DNA from 4 places in the Ensifer sp. Root423 genome. Region 4 is predicted to be linked to each of the others. Evidence: riboswitches for the same ligand, from Rfam matches in the RefSeq annotation. Region 4 holds a riboswitch; each other region holds the start of a gene.
The links. Region 4 has a riboswitch for cobalamin ahead of nrdH (glutaredoxin-like protein NrdH). Riboswitches for the same ligand answer to the same signal wherever they lie in the genome.
Positions count from the first base shown of each region.

Region 1: linked by a shared signal. The riboswitch ahead of ASD01_RS00140 (CbtB domain-containing protein) and the one ahead of nrdH (glutaredoxin-like protein NrdH) in region 4 are both predicted to bind cobalamin.
Region 2: linked by a shared signal. The riboswitch ahead of cobU (bifunctional adenosylcobinamide kinase/adenosylcobinamide-phosphate guanylyltransferase) and the one ahead of nrdH (glutaredoxin-like protein NrdH) in region 4 are both predicted to bind cobalamin.
Region 3: linked by a shared signal. The riboswitch ahead of ASD01_RS31070 (aromatic ring-hydroxylating oxygenase subunit alpha) and the one ahead of nrdH (glutaredoxin-like protein NrdH) in region 4 are both predicted to bind cobalamin.

Region 1 covers NZ_LMEG01000001.1:20,507-23,708, forward strand. The annotation lists gene ASD01_RS00130 (ferric iron reductase) at 1-704, shown strand, start outside; gene ASD01_RS00135 (CbtA family protein) at 743-1,540, opposite strand; gene ASD01_RS00140 (CbtB domain-containing protein) at 1,738-1,914, opposite strand; cobalamin riboswitch at 1,956-2,217, opposite strand; gene ASD01_RS00145 (TetR/AcrR family transcriptional regulator) at 2,216-2,908, opposite strand; gene ASD01_RS00150 (NAD(P)H-binding protein) at 3,013-3,202, shown strand, end outside.
Region 2 covers NZ_LMEG01000001.1:597,227-600,428, forward strand. The annotation lists gene ASD01_RS03010 (cation transporter) at 1-411, opposite strand, end outside; cobalamin riboswitch at 642-863, shown strand; gene cobU (bifunctional adenosylcobinamide kinase/adenosylcobinamide-phosphate guanylyltransferase) at 1,235-1,759, shown strand; gene cobW (cobalamin biosynthesis protein CobW) at 1,763-2,827, shown strand; gene cobN (cobaltochelatase subunit CobN) at 2,931-3,202, shown strand, end outside.
Region 3 covers NZ_LMEG01000045.1:498,970-502,171, reverse strand. The annotation lists gene ASD01_RS31080 (L-threonylcarbamoyladenylate synthase) at 1-619, opposite strand, end outside; gene ASD01_RS31075 (DUF6656 family protein) at 697-1,296, opposite strand; cobalamin riboswitch at 1,614-1,814, shown strand; gene ASD01_RS31070 (aromatic ring-hydroxylating oxygenase subunit alpha) at 1,919-3,163, shown strand; gene ASD01_RS31065 (FAD-binding oxidoreductase) at 3,165-3,202, shown strand, end outside.
Region 4 covers NZ_LMEG01000043.1:127,371-130,572, reverse strand. The annotation lists gene ASD01_RS25955 (LysR substrate-binding domain-containing protein) at 1-428, opposite strand, end outside; gene ASD01_RS25950 (hypothetical protein) at 573-872, shown strand; cobalamin riboswitch at 1,127-1,352, shown strand; gene nrdH (glutaredoxin-like protein NrdH) at 1,740-1,961, shown strand; gene nrdI (class Ib ribonucleoside-diphosphate reductase assembly flavoprotein NrdI) at 1,974-2,390, shown strand; gene nrdE (class 1b ribonucleoside-diphosphate reductase subunit alpha) at 2,360-3,202, shown strand, end outside.

The DNA of each region.
Region 1 (3,202 bases), on a different contig from region 4:
ACTTCTGGGCTGCGGGCAGCGCTGGCCTTGAGGCGGGGCTCGCCTATCAGGATTTCTTCGGGGTCGGCATGGCCGACCGGATCCGGGCGGCGCATCTGATCGCCTTCTATAGCCGCCAGCTGAGCGTGGTCCTTGGCGCGTTCCATCTCGGCGCCGGGTTGCAGGCGGAGGTGGCCGGCATTCGTTTCGAGGATTGGACGCGGCTTCACCGTGGCGTCGAAGTCGCGGGCAAGCGCTATCATTTTCGCCTGCATCCGCCGGCGACGGAGCGCCAGGGTGGCGAAGGCGTCAGCGCATTCGAACCGGGCTTCATCGCCCATCTGGCACCCGTCGTTGCGGTTCTGAAAGCGCGAGCAGGGCTGTCGAGCGGGGCGCAATGGCGGCTCGCGGCTGATGCCCTGGCCGGCGCGTTCCTGGAAATCGGCCGCGCGATCGGCGACGAGGCGCGCGGCATGGCCGAGGCGCTGGCGATCGTCAAACGACCGGGTTCGCGGCTCTACTCAGAGGAGCTCTGCTACGAGCAGATCGCGGCTCTCGATCCGGCAAGCGGCGCTCAGCTGTCGCGCCAGTATCGGATCCGTTGCGGCTGCTGTCTCTACTTCAAGACGGAAGGGGGCAGTTTCTGCGACACCTGCGTGCTGCTGGAGCCGGAAGATCGCCGCGCGCGGCTGGCGGCGCATCTCATGCAAAACGGCGGGACCTGAACCCCGCCGTCGCTTTGCTGACGATCTGTGATCAGTGATCACTGTGCCTTGACGAAGCGCTCGTTGATGAAGCCGGAGACGACGCCGAGCACGATCCAGAAGGCAAGCGTGGTGGCGAGTGCGGCAACCGCAAACTCGGCGCCGAGCACGGCCGGAACGTTACTGGTGATATCGAGCGGCTGCGGCGCGCCGTAGACATGGGGTGCTGCGATCGCCACCAGGCCTGCGACCTTGGAGACGATCTCCTCGCGCAGGACGACGAGATAGAGGCCGACGGCGGAGAGCGCCACGGTCACCAGCCACCAGGTCTGGCGGTCGCCGAGTTCGGCTGCCGGAAAGCCCGGCAGTTCCGGCGGCAGACCGATCGCCGGCAGCATGTGCACGGCAAGCCAGCCGCAGGCGCCCCACAGCGCGCCGTTCCTGAGCGTGATCGGGTAGCCGATCACCAGGCTGACGCCGGCGAGCAGCAGGCCGAAGCCGGAACCTGTGACGAGGTTCGCCATCAGCGTGCCGGAGAAGCGGCTCATGCCGAACATGATGCCGCCTTCCTCATGCTCGCCCTCATGGGCATAGGCCGGGGTGATCGGCGACAAAGCGTCGAGGAAAGCGCCGAACGGCGACACGGCTTTGAGCGACGAATGCTGGTCGTGGTTTTCTGCGGCCGGCTGTGCCGCACCCGGCTGGGCGGCGGGCTGTTCGGTGGCGGCCGGTGCCTCGCCTTCGAATTCTTCTGCATGCAGGATCAGCGGTGTGACGCGCAGTTCCTGGGCGCCGGTCATGAAGACACCGGCAATCAATCCAGCCACGATCGCGGCCAGAAGCGTTCTGACAATCATCTTGAAATCCCTCGATAACGACAAAAGCCACGCCCTGTGGCGTGGTCCTTGAGCCTTCCCATTTTCCCAATGCTGCGGATGGCCTTCGCGCGCCGGAAAAACCGGGATGCACGCAGGCCTCCATCCGGCTCAGGCCGGATGCGTTCAGGTCCGCAGATTGTTCGATGCGGAACGTTGTTCACGTTCCGGCGCATCGGTCAGTGGCAGGGGAAGCCGTAGGAGTGGCGAGTGTCGTGCGCCGTGTCGTGCAGCACTGCCGAGTTGGCAAGGCCGGCGCCAAAGACGAGGAATGCGCCGATGAAGAGCGCGATGACGCCAGCGGTCAGACGATCGCTGAGGGAGAGCGGGGTGCTCGAAATGGTAGACGTAGCCATGACAACCTCCGTGATGGCATCGGGAAATTCCCGGTTGGGCCCTATGCCCGTATCGAGTGGCAGGTTTCCTGGCTCACGGCGTTGGGCTCGATGCCCTCGATCTGCCTCGCCTTCCCAGCTCGGCCGCCCTCTCGCGGTCTTGCCAGTGGCTTCTTCCGGATCGCTCCGGAACGGTGGATCGACGTCGCTCTACAGTCGCGGGGTCGGCCGTGATTTGAATGCCCAGCTTGGGTCCATCCGTCACATTCCCGTTTACTCCCGAAACACGTTCGCGTCCCGGGAACCAATCGATCCCAGATGATTAGGATTGTGTCATGGAGTTGTCAATTGAGTGCGCGCCGCCGCGCGGTCCATCCGCGACAAAATCCTTGATGGTCATGCGTTTGTAGGCTTCGACGATCTGGTCACCCTCGGCCCGGTCGACCGAGACTGCAAGTCGCATGGTGCAGTCGCCGAGATGCATGATCAGGAAGGCGGCGCTGTCGATCTCTTCGCGCGGCGTCTCCGGCACAAGGCAGGCCCAGACATCGGCAAGCAGCTTTCCGCCGGCGCGGCTTTGCGCAAGATCGATCTCGCGCAGTGCCTTGTCGGCCTGCATCGCCGACCAGATGTCGCGCATGACCGGCTCGGCGAGGAACATGTCGTAGTAGATGTCGAACAGCAGCGAGAAGGCGTCGCGCAGTTCGGCTATCGACGTGACCTTTGCCAGTTCGGCCGCGATGCACTCGTTGCAGACCGCATTGTAGCGCTCGGCCAGCGTGCGCACGATTGCCGCCTTGTCGGGGAAGTACTGATAAAGCGAGCCGATCGAGATCCCCGCCTTTTCAGCGACTTCGCTCATGCGCATGGCGTCGCTGCCCTTCTCCTGGATGAGCGCCGTCGCGCAGGCAAGGATCTGCTCGACGCGCTCGCGGCTGCGCTTCTGGCTCGGCGTCCGGCGCAGCGCAGGCTCGTCGTCGGCGGGAAGCGTGGCGGGACTTGCATCTGGAATCATGAGTAATGCTCACATTTTGACTTGACTCCTAAAATACGAGGATTTATCACATTTGCAAATGTGAGAGATGCTCATGTTTGTTGGTGGAACCTCAGGAGGAAGCGATGTCTCAGAAAGTCACACTGGTTTTGGGCGGTACCGGCAAGACGGGGCGGCGGGTGGCCGATCGCCTTCGGGAGCGGGGCGTAGCGGTCCGCATCGGCGCCCGTTCGGCGTCGCCTTCCTTCGATTGGACGGATGAGGCGACCTGGACGCCCGCCCTTGAAAATGTCGATCGCATCTATGTCTGCTACC
Region 2 (3,202 bases), on a different contig from region 4:
GCGGGCCGAGAGAAATGCTGCCCGCGTGAGGCTGCCGCTCGTGTGACGGTAGGCGACGAGCAGATAGGCGCAGAAGAGGTTGACCACCAGCGCCCCAAGTCCGGTCAGGGACAGGGCAAAGGGCTCTGGCGGGACCGGATCCATGAACTTCGCCCAGGCCGTCCAAAGGAAGGCCAGCGCCGGTACCAGTAGAATGAACGCCATCGCCATGCCGACCCGCGCGCGGGTTCGCGCCGTCCAGGCCAGAGCAAAGAAAATCAGCATGTTGACGGAGGCGTCTTCGAGGAAGTCGACGCTGTCGGCCATGAGGGACACCGAGCCGATCGAAAGCGCGACAAGGAGTTCGACCCCGAAATAGCCAAGGTTCAACAGGGAGACGATGAGGACGACGCGGCGCAGGTCGGTATCCACTCGAAAGGTTCCCTTTCTGGCGAGATTCGCCCTCGGCACTTTTTTTGGCGAGATTCGCCCTCGGCACTTTGGCACAGGTGTTAGCAGCAGTTTGCTATCCATAGCACTAGGTTTCGACATCGGTTCCGTTCACACTGCCGTCGTGCCTGACGCCCGACAAATCGTCGCGTGGCGCAACTCGGCCGGGGAGGCGTCGCATGCGTCGATTGACTTTGGGCTGCCCGCTTCCTAATCATCAGGTGTTGGATGGTTCCCCCTTGTCGTGGCGATCTGGGGGAATAATTGGGAATGTGACGGATGGACCCAAATCGGGCATCCTTATCGCAGCCGACCCCGCGACTGTAGAACGGTCAGGGTTCGCCATCGGGATTGGTGCCGGGCTGTCGGCCGGTTGCATGGGCAATCGGGGCAGGTCGGGGATCAAGCCGGAAAAGCCACTGGCGTGGCATCGTGATCAGCCGGGTTTGGACGCCTCTTCTTCTACGAATCGTCCGCCTTTCACGATGTCCCTCACAGCGCCCATGCGTCGGAGACGACGCGCAAAGGTTCGCTGTGGCACCGGAAAGACGCCGGGAAGGTGAGGCGGGCCGCTCGGGCCCTGACATCGGAACCTTGCCGTTTAAGGGCGAGGCGATGTTCGGCCCGTGACGCCGTGAGCCAGGAGACCTGCCATCCGGCATGGGCATTCCGCCCGAGGGGACTTTTGTCTCCAACGCCATCACGGAGGTTGTTTTGGCTCGCAGATGTTTTCAAGAACGCGCCCGTGGCGCGTCCGATGGCTTTTGCCACCGACGGCTGATTTGGGAATGTTGAGGCAGCCACGATGAGCAGTCTCAGCGCCGGGCCCGTGCTGGTCCTTGGCGGCGCCCGTTCCGGCAAGTCCAGCTTTTCCGAGAGGCTCGTCGAAGCGTCCGGCTTCACCATGCATTATGTCGCCACGGGCCGCGCCTGGGACGACGAAATGCGCGAGCGCATCGACCATCACCGGACGCGCCGCGGCGAGGGCTGGACGACGCATGAGGAGCCGCTCGATCTCGTCGGCATCCTCAGACGCATCGATGATCCCAGCCATGTGGTCCTGATCGACTGCCTGACGCTATGGGTCACCAATCTCATGCTGGAAGAGCGCGACATGACGGCGGAGTTCGCCGCCCTTGTTGCGTATCTGCCCGAGGCGCGGGCGCGCCTCGTCTTTGTTTCCAATGAGGTCGGCCTCGGCATCGTGCCCGAGAACCGCATGGCCCGCGAGTTTCGCGACCATGCCGGCCGGCTTCACCAGATCGTTGCGGAGAAATCCGCTGAAGTTTACTTTGTCGCGGCCGGTTTGCCGCTGAAAATGAAGGGTTGATCCATGACCACTGCGAGAGCCAACCAGGGCAAGATCCCGGCGACCGTCATCACCGGCTTCCTCGGCGCCGGCAAGACGACGATGATCCGCAACCTGCTGCAGAACGCCGACGGCAAGCGCATCGCGCTGATCATCAACGAGTTCGGCGATCTTGGCGTCGACGGCGATGTCTTGAAGGGCTGCGGTGCCGAGGCCTGCACCGAGGACGACATCATCGAGCTCACCAATGGCTGCATCTGCTGCACCGTGGCTGACGATTTCATCCCGACCATGACGAAGCTGCTCGAGCGTGAAAACCGTCCTGACCACATCATCATCGAAACCTCGGGCCTTGCCCTGCCGCAGCCGCTGATCGCCGCTTTCAACTGGCCGGATATCCGCAGCGAAGTGACCGTCGATGGCGTCGTCACCGTGGTCGACAGCGCCGCCGTTGCCGCTGGCCGCTTTGCCGACGACCACGACAAGGTCGATGCGCTGCGCGTCGAGGACGACAATCTCGATCACGAAAGCCCGATCGAGGAGCTGTTCGAGGATCAACTGACGGCTGCCGATCTCATCGTTCTCAACAAGACCGATCTGATCGATGCCTCCGGCCTCAAGGCCGTGCGCGACGAGGTGTCTTCGCGCACCAGCCGCAAGCCCACGATGATCGAGGCGAAAAACGGCGAAGTCGCCGCTGCCATCCTGCTTGGCCTCGGTGTCGGCACGGAAAGCGATATCGCCAACCGCAAGTCGCATCACGAGATGGAGCACGAGGCAGGTGAGGAGCACGATCACGACGAGTTCGACAGCTTCGTCGTCGAGCTCGGTTCGATCGCCGATCCGGCCGCCTTCATCGATCGCCTGAAGGGCGTAATCGCGGAGCACGACGTTCTGCGCCTCAAGGGTTTTGCAGACGTGCCCGGCAAGCCGATGCGCCTCCTGATCCAGGCGGTCGGCGCCCGCATCGACCAATATTACGACCGCGCCTGGGGCGCTGGCGAAAAGCGCGGTACGCGCCTCGTCGTCATCGGCCTGCACGACATGGACGAGGCGGCGGTGCGCGCCGCGATCACCGCGCTCGTGTAGATCGTTCTTTGAATGAAATGATCTAACGCATTGAAATGATGCAGTTCCGGATGGAGAACGCTTTTAGCGTTTTCGTTCGGAATTGCCCCAACGGACAAGACGAATGCATCTGCTTCTCGCCCAGAAAGGAACGATCGCCGACGGCAACGAGGCGATCGACCTTGGGCAAACGCCGGCCGATATCCTTTTCCTATCGGCCGCCGACACCGAGCTCTCCTCGATCGCCGCGGCTCACGGCCGACGCGACGGAGGCTTGAGCCTGCGCATCGCCAGCCTGATGAGCCTGATGCACCCGATGTCGGTCGACACTTACGTCGAGCGCACGGCGCGTCACGCCAAGCTGATCGTCGTCCGGCCGCTCGGTGGCGCCAGCTA
Region 3 (3,202 bases), on a different contig from region 4:
GCAGGCGTTCGATCTCGGCGGCATCGAGGCCACCCGGCCGAAGCAACCGGATCTCGTCGCCGTCGACCTTGATGATCGTCGACTCAAGGCCGATTTGGGCCTGGCCGGCGTCGAGGATCAACTTCAGTTTGTCGCCGAGATCGGCTTCCACATGGACCGCACTGGTCGGGCTGATTTTGCCCGACGTATTGGCACTGGGCGCGGCCAGTGGTCGCCCGAAGTGAGCGATTACCCGGCGCGAGAAACCGTCGGGCATGCGGATGCCGAGCGTGTCGAGGCCGGCGGACGCCAGCGCATGAACCGTGCTGTCGGCGCGCTGCCGAAGGATCAGCGTCAGCGGGCCGGGCCAGAAGGCTTCGGCCAGCTGCCTCGAAATCGGATCGAAATGCACATGGGCTTCGGCCATCGCCATGTCGGAAACATGCGAGATCAGCGGATTGAAGCGCGGGCGCCCCTTCATCTCGTAGATGCGACTGATCGCATCGGGATTGGTAGCGTCGGCGGCAAGGCCGTAGACGGTCTCGGTCGGAATGGCGACCGGCTCGCCTTCGCCAAGAACGGCGCAGGCGCGCGCGATCGCGCGGTCCGGTTCTCTATCCGTGTCGATGATCTCAGCCATGCCGTTTCCTTTCCGACGCTTCCTTAACGGACGCACCGGAAAAACAGAACGATTTTCTTTGAAGGAACCGGTTCGGCTCAGAGGCTGCGAATGATGCGACGCAACGCGTCATCCTTGGCGCCAAGCATCAGTACGTTTTTCAGCGCGACCTTGGGATCATCCGTGCGAAACAGCAGCCCGTTGTCACGAAAGTTGCGGTTGATGACCATTTGCCCGGCTTGGGCGCCCGGTTCGATGGCGACGGCGAAGTACATGCGTGAATAGCCGGGCTGGATACTCTCGAAAAAATGCGTCTCGTCGCCCAGGTTGCAGAAGAAGTTGGCGAAGTAGAAGGACCAGGTGATGTCCTTGGAGGGAGTAACCGGCGTACGCGCCGCCGTCACGTGACAGTAGCCGAGATGCGGCCGGCCGACGAGCGTGCGGTGGAAGATCATCTTCGGGAACTGGATCGAGTTGTGGAACCCGTTGATCCGCTTATGGGTCGTGTCGCCGGCGGTGCTGAGCTTCTTGCCCGTCCTGTCTGCGACTTCCTCATAGCTCAAATACCGGCGTTCGCTCGGCAACCATTGCCTGCGGTTGATCCGGCCCGTACGCAGGAATTCGGTATGAACCGCCACCTTCGGCGGGATTGTCGGCAGCTTCTCGGCTGTCGCGTCGTAGTATCTCAACTTTGCCATGATCGTCAGCGCGCCATCTGCCTGCCTGCAGGACCTCTCTCGTCCGCCGGCTAGGCTAGCGGCTCATGGTTAATGAATGATTTCGTCCTGGCTGCATCATTAGCGTTCTCTATCTGACGCGATGTCGCAAACGGGCGAAGCCCTCCCGCATCTGCGCCGACCGCGCCGCAAAAGTCGGCAATTGCCCAAGATGTGATCTATCTATATGTTTGCAATGTAAAAATTCTAAGACGGTGGCCTTTTGTGGCGGTTTTTTCCGTGTCGTCATTCTGGAATTGGATGTCGCTATCGGGCAGCTGCCAAGGTGACTTCCGCGATTACATATCCTTACTCAAGGTGCCGTCTTCGAAGGGAAGATGGAGAATTGGGAAGCCGGTCAAATCCCGGCGCTGCCCCCGCAACGGTGGTGGAGCGAAAGCCTCGGCAAAGGCCACTGGACGGTTCGTCCGGGAAGGCGCCGGGCAGGTCCGAAAGGACGGCTCCTGAGCCCGGAAACCAGCCTTGACGGACATAACCGTAACGGGTTGCGGCGGGCAGCCGGATCGGAGCCTCAAACGCATGGGCGTGCGCCCGTGCGGGTTCCTGTCCTGCCTCTCCGAAACATGGCGCATGAGGACAGGACATGGACACCAGAAACGATATGCTTCGAAAGCTGAAGGGCAGGCAGGACGGCTACAGCCTCGACCGGGCCTTTTACATCGATCCCGACTACTACAGGCAGGATCTGGAAAACATCTGGTACAAGGATTGGCTGTTTATCGGCCATGACTGCGAGATCCCGCGGGCCGGCAATTACTTCACCGTCCAGGTCGGCGACTACCCCGTTGTCATCACCCGCGACCGCCAGGGCGCCATCCGGGCTCTGCACAATTCCTGCCGCCACCGCGGCTCGCGCGTCTGCACGCAGGCGAAAGGCTCGTCGGCAAAGCTTGTCTGTCCCTATCACCAGTGGACCTACGAACTCGACGGCTCGCTGCTCTTTGCCCGGCAGATGGGAGAGGATTTCGACAAGGCCGCCCACAGTCTGAAGCCGATCCATTGCGAAACGGTCGGCGGCTACATCTTCATCAACCTGTCGGAAAAGCCGATGGATTTCACGGCGTTCCGCGACATGGCCTTGCCGTATCTCGCGCCGCATCGGCTCGGCGAAACCAAGGTCGCGTTCGAAAGCACCATCATCGAGAAGGGCAACTGGAAGCTCGTCTGGGAAAACAACCGCGAATGCTACCATTGCGCCGCCAATCATCCGGAACTCTGCCGCACCTATCCTGAGGCGCCGACGGCGACCGGGGTGCAGGGCGCCAAGGATGATCCTGTGATCGCCGAACATTGGGCGAAGTGCGAGGCCGAGGGCCTGCCGAGCGAATTTAAGATGTCGCCGACCGGTCAGTTCCGCGCCGCCCGCATGCCGCTTGTCGACAATGCCGAAAGCTACACCATGTCGGGCGCCCGCGCCGTCAGGCGGGCCCTGTCCGCCGACGTCTCCCAGAGCCAGATCGGCACGCTCTTGATGTTCCACTATCCCACCACCTGGAACCATGTGCTCGCCGACCACGCCATCACCTTCCGGGTGCTGCCGCTCGGGCCCGAACTGACGCAGGTGACGACGAAGTGGCTCGTCAACAAGGATGCGGTCGAAGGCGTCGACTACAATCTAGATGAACTGACGCATGTCTGGACCGAGACCAACGACCAGGACCGTCAGATCGTCGAGGAAAATGCCTTCGGCATCCGCTCACCGGCCTATGAGCCCGGTCCCTATTCGCCCGAGCACGAGGGTGGCGTGATGCAGTTCGTCGAGTGGTACTGCAAGTTCATGGAGCAGCGCCTTGCCGGCGACGCGGCTCCGCTTTCAAGGGTCGCCTGACATGCAGATGGCCTCTTCGTTTCACCATTTCGACGCGCT
Region 4 (3,202 bases):
TCGCCGGCGCCGCTGCGCACCGCGAGATCGACGGCGTCGCGCTTGAAGTCGACCAGCTCGGTCGACATGTGCACCCTGATGCTGATATTGGGATGCGCGGTCTGAAACGAGGCGAGGCGCTGGCCGAGCCAGCTCGAAACGACGGTCGGGAGCACGGAGATGTGCAGGTGATGCTCGGTCTTGTCGGCGATCTCCGAGAAGGCTGCCCCTAAGAGATCGATCGCTTCGGTCACCTTCGGCGCCAACTGCCGCCCGGCGCCAGTCAATCGCATCTCGCGCGGAAGCCGGACGAACAGCGGCGCGCCGATGCGATCTTCCAACAGCCGGATCTGATAGCTGACGGCCGCCTGCGTCATGCTGAGCTCTTCGGCGGCGCGGGTGAAACTCAGGTGCCTGGCGGCGGCCTCAAAAGCGCGCACCGCACTCATGGGAGGAATCTTGCTCATGGAACTGAGATAAGCATTCTTTATGCCAGCATGCGAGAAATCGCTTTGCGCGAAACGGCAAAAACCCTCACTTTTTTCGCGAACACACGACCTCTTAGAGAAGTGAGGATAGCAATGCTTAGCGCAATGCGATCAACGATTTACTATGTTCTGAACTGGGCCGATAAGACCCTCAGCCCCTCCGTTGCCATCGATACCTTCAACGAGTTCCAGCTCCGGGATATCGGCTTGACGCGGGACCAGGAGCACATTCGCCCGCGCATCGGCGATACAGCCGATCCGTGGCACTGGCCCGAGGAAGAGGCCTCATCCGTGCCGCAAACCTCGGCAGGCTGCAAGGGCGCGAGCAAGCCACGGGCCATGGCGGTCTCGCCGCGTGCGCAACCCGGCGAAAACAAGGACGTCAGCATCCTGCTTTGCGATTGAGCGAGTGCCGAGACGCGACGGGCCTGGATCGCCTAGTGCAGCATCCGGCCCGCGTGATGGCTCCATCGAAATTTCTCCCCAAAACCCTGCGAGCGCTGCGGCGCTTGTTGCCGTTTCGGCGGCGAGACGAAGCCCCCGACGGAGAGCCGTTTCAAAGCGCCGTTTACTCTCCGTTATCCACACTGCAAAAGAAAAGACCCTCCGCACGGGCCGTCCGGCACCTCACACCTATTGACGTAGATTTGCGATGAACTACTATATCTAGTGTTCGAGGTTCTTCCGATTCGCAAGGATTGGGAGCTAAGACGGGAATACGGTGCGCCGGCGGGTTTCCGCTGAGGCTATGCCGTAGCTGCCCCCGCAACTGTAGACGGCGAGCGACTGTCCGGATTTGGACCACTGAGGCATGAGGCCTCGGGAAGGTCGGGATGGCAGCTTTGACCCGTAAGCCAGGAGACCTGCCTCGATCACCAAACGTCCACGGGCGGGGTGTCCGGAGGGGTTGAGTGCGTGGCAGGATGAGCCTGCCCGATCATCTCGACGTCTCCCCGGCAGCCCGTCGAAAGCTTCGGGGTGAAGTCATGCCAGTTTCTTCCAGTTCAGATCCACCTTCTGCGGACGGGTGCGCGTTGTTGCGCGCCTGATTGAAAGGCCGCGCCTTGAAAACCCGCATCCGCGGAATTCCTGAGCGCCCGACCAAAACGAGCCGGCCCGGTTGCGTAACCGACCTTGGGCCAGCTTGACGACGTCAACTCCGGTCGAGTCGACCGGGGAGCGATGTTTCGTGTCCAATCGCCAACACCACGGTTCGCGTTCGCGCGATCCGACGACTTTTTGCGCCCATTTGCCAGACCCTACGAGGAACCCATGTCGATCACCGTCTACAGCAAACCAGCCTGCGTCCAATGCACCGCCACAACCCGTGCGCTCGACCGCCAAGGCATCGATTATCGCATCGTCGATATCTCCGAGGATTCCGATGCATTCGCGCTGGTGCAGGGTCTTGGCTATCGGCAGGTCCCGGTCGTCGTCGCCGGCGAGCGGCATTGGGCGGGTTTCCGCCCGGACATGATCAGCGCGCTTTCCTGAAGGACGCGGGCGATGGGCCTGATCGTCTATTTTTCCAGTCGCTCGGAAAACACCCATCGCTTCGTCGAAAAGCTCGGCCTTCGCGCCGCCCGCATACCGCTCAGGGAAAGTATGGACGCACTTACGGTCGCAGAGCCCTATGTGCTGATCGTGCCGACCTATTGCGGCGACGATGGCCGCGGGGCGGTGCCGAAGCAGGTCATCCGCTTCTTGAACGACGCGGGCAACCGCTCTCACATCCGCGGCGTGATCGCAGCGGGCAACAGCAATTTCGGCGCGACCTACGGGATCGCCGGCGACGTGATTTCGGCCAAGTGCCGGGTACCCTATCTCTACCGGTTCGAGCTGCTCGGGACCGACGAGGACGTCGCCAATGTCAAAAACGGGATGGAACGATTTTGGACGTCACGACACTCGAACGCCCCTTGAAGGCGACGGAAGCAGCGCTCGACTATCATGCGCTGAACGCAATGCTGAACCTCTATGACGAAGAGGGACGGATCCAGCTCGACAAGGACCGGCAGGCGGCGAAACAGTACTTCCTCCAGGACGTCAACCAGAACACGGTGTTCTTCCATAACCTCCGGGAAAAACTCGATTATCTGGTGACCGAGGGCTATTACGAGCAGGAAGTGCTGGACCAGTATTCCTTCAACTTCGTGCGCGATCTCTACGATCATGCCTATTCAAAGAAGTTCCGCTTTCCGACCTTCCTCGGGGCGTTCAAATACTACACGTCCTATACGCTGAAGACCTTCGACGGAAAGCGCTACCTGGAACGCTACGAAGACCGTGTCTGCATGGTGGCGATGGCCTTGGCGCGCGGCAACGAGGGGCTTGCCCGCGATCTCGTCGACGAGATCATCTCCGGCCGCTTCCAGCCGGCAACGCCGACTTTCCTCAACGCCGGCAAGAAGAGCCGCGGCGAGCTCGTCTCCTGCTTTCTGCTCCGGATCGAGGACAACATGGAGAGTATCGGCCGCGCCATCAATTCGGCGCTGCAGCTTTCCAAGCGCGGTGGCGGCGTGGCGCTGTCGCTCACCAACATCCGCGAGATGGGCGCGCCGATCAAGCAGATCGAGAACCAGTCATCCGGCGTCATCCCGGTCATGAAGCTGCTCGAAGACAGTTTCTCTTACGCCAACCAACTCGGCGCGCGCCAGGGAGCCGGTGCTGTCTACCTGCACGCCCACCACCCCGACATCATGCGCTTCCTCGATACCAAGCGCGAAAACGCCGAC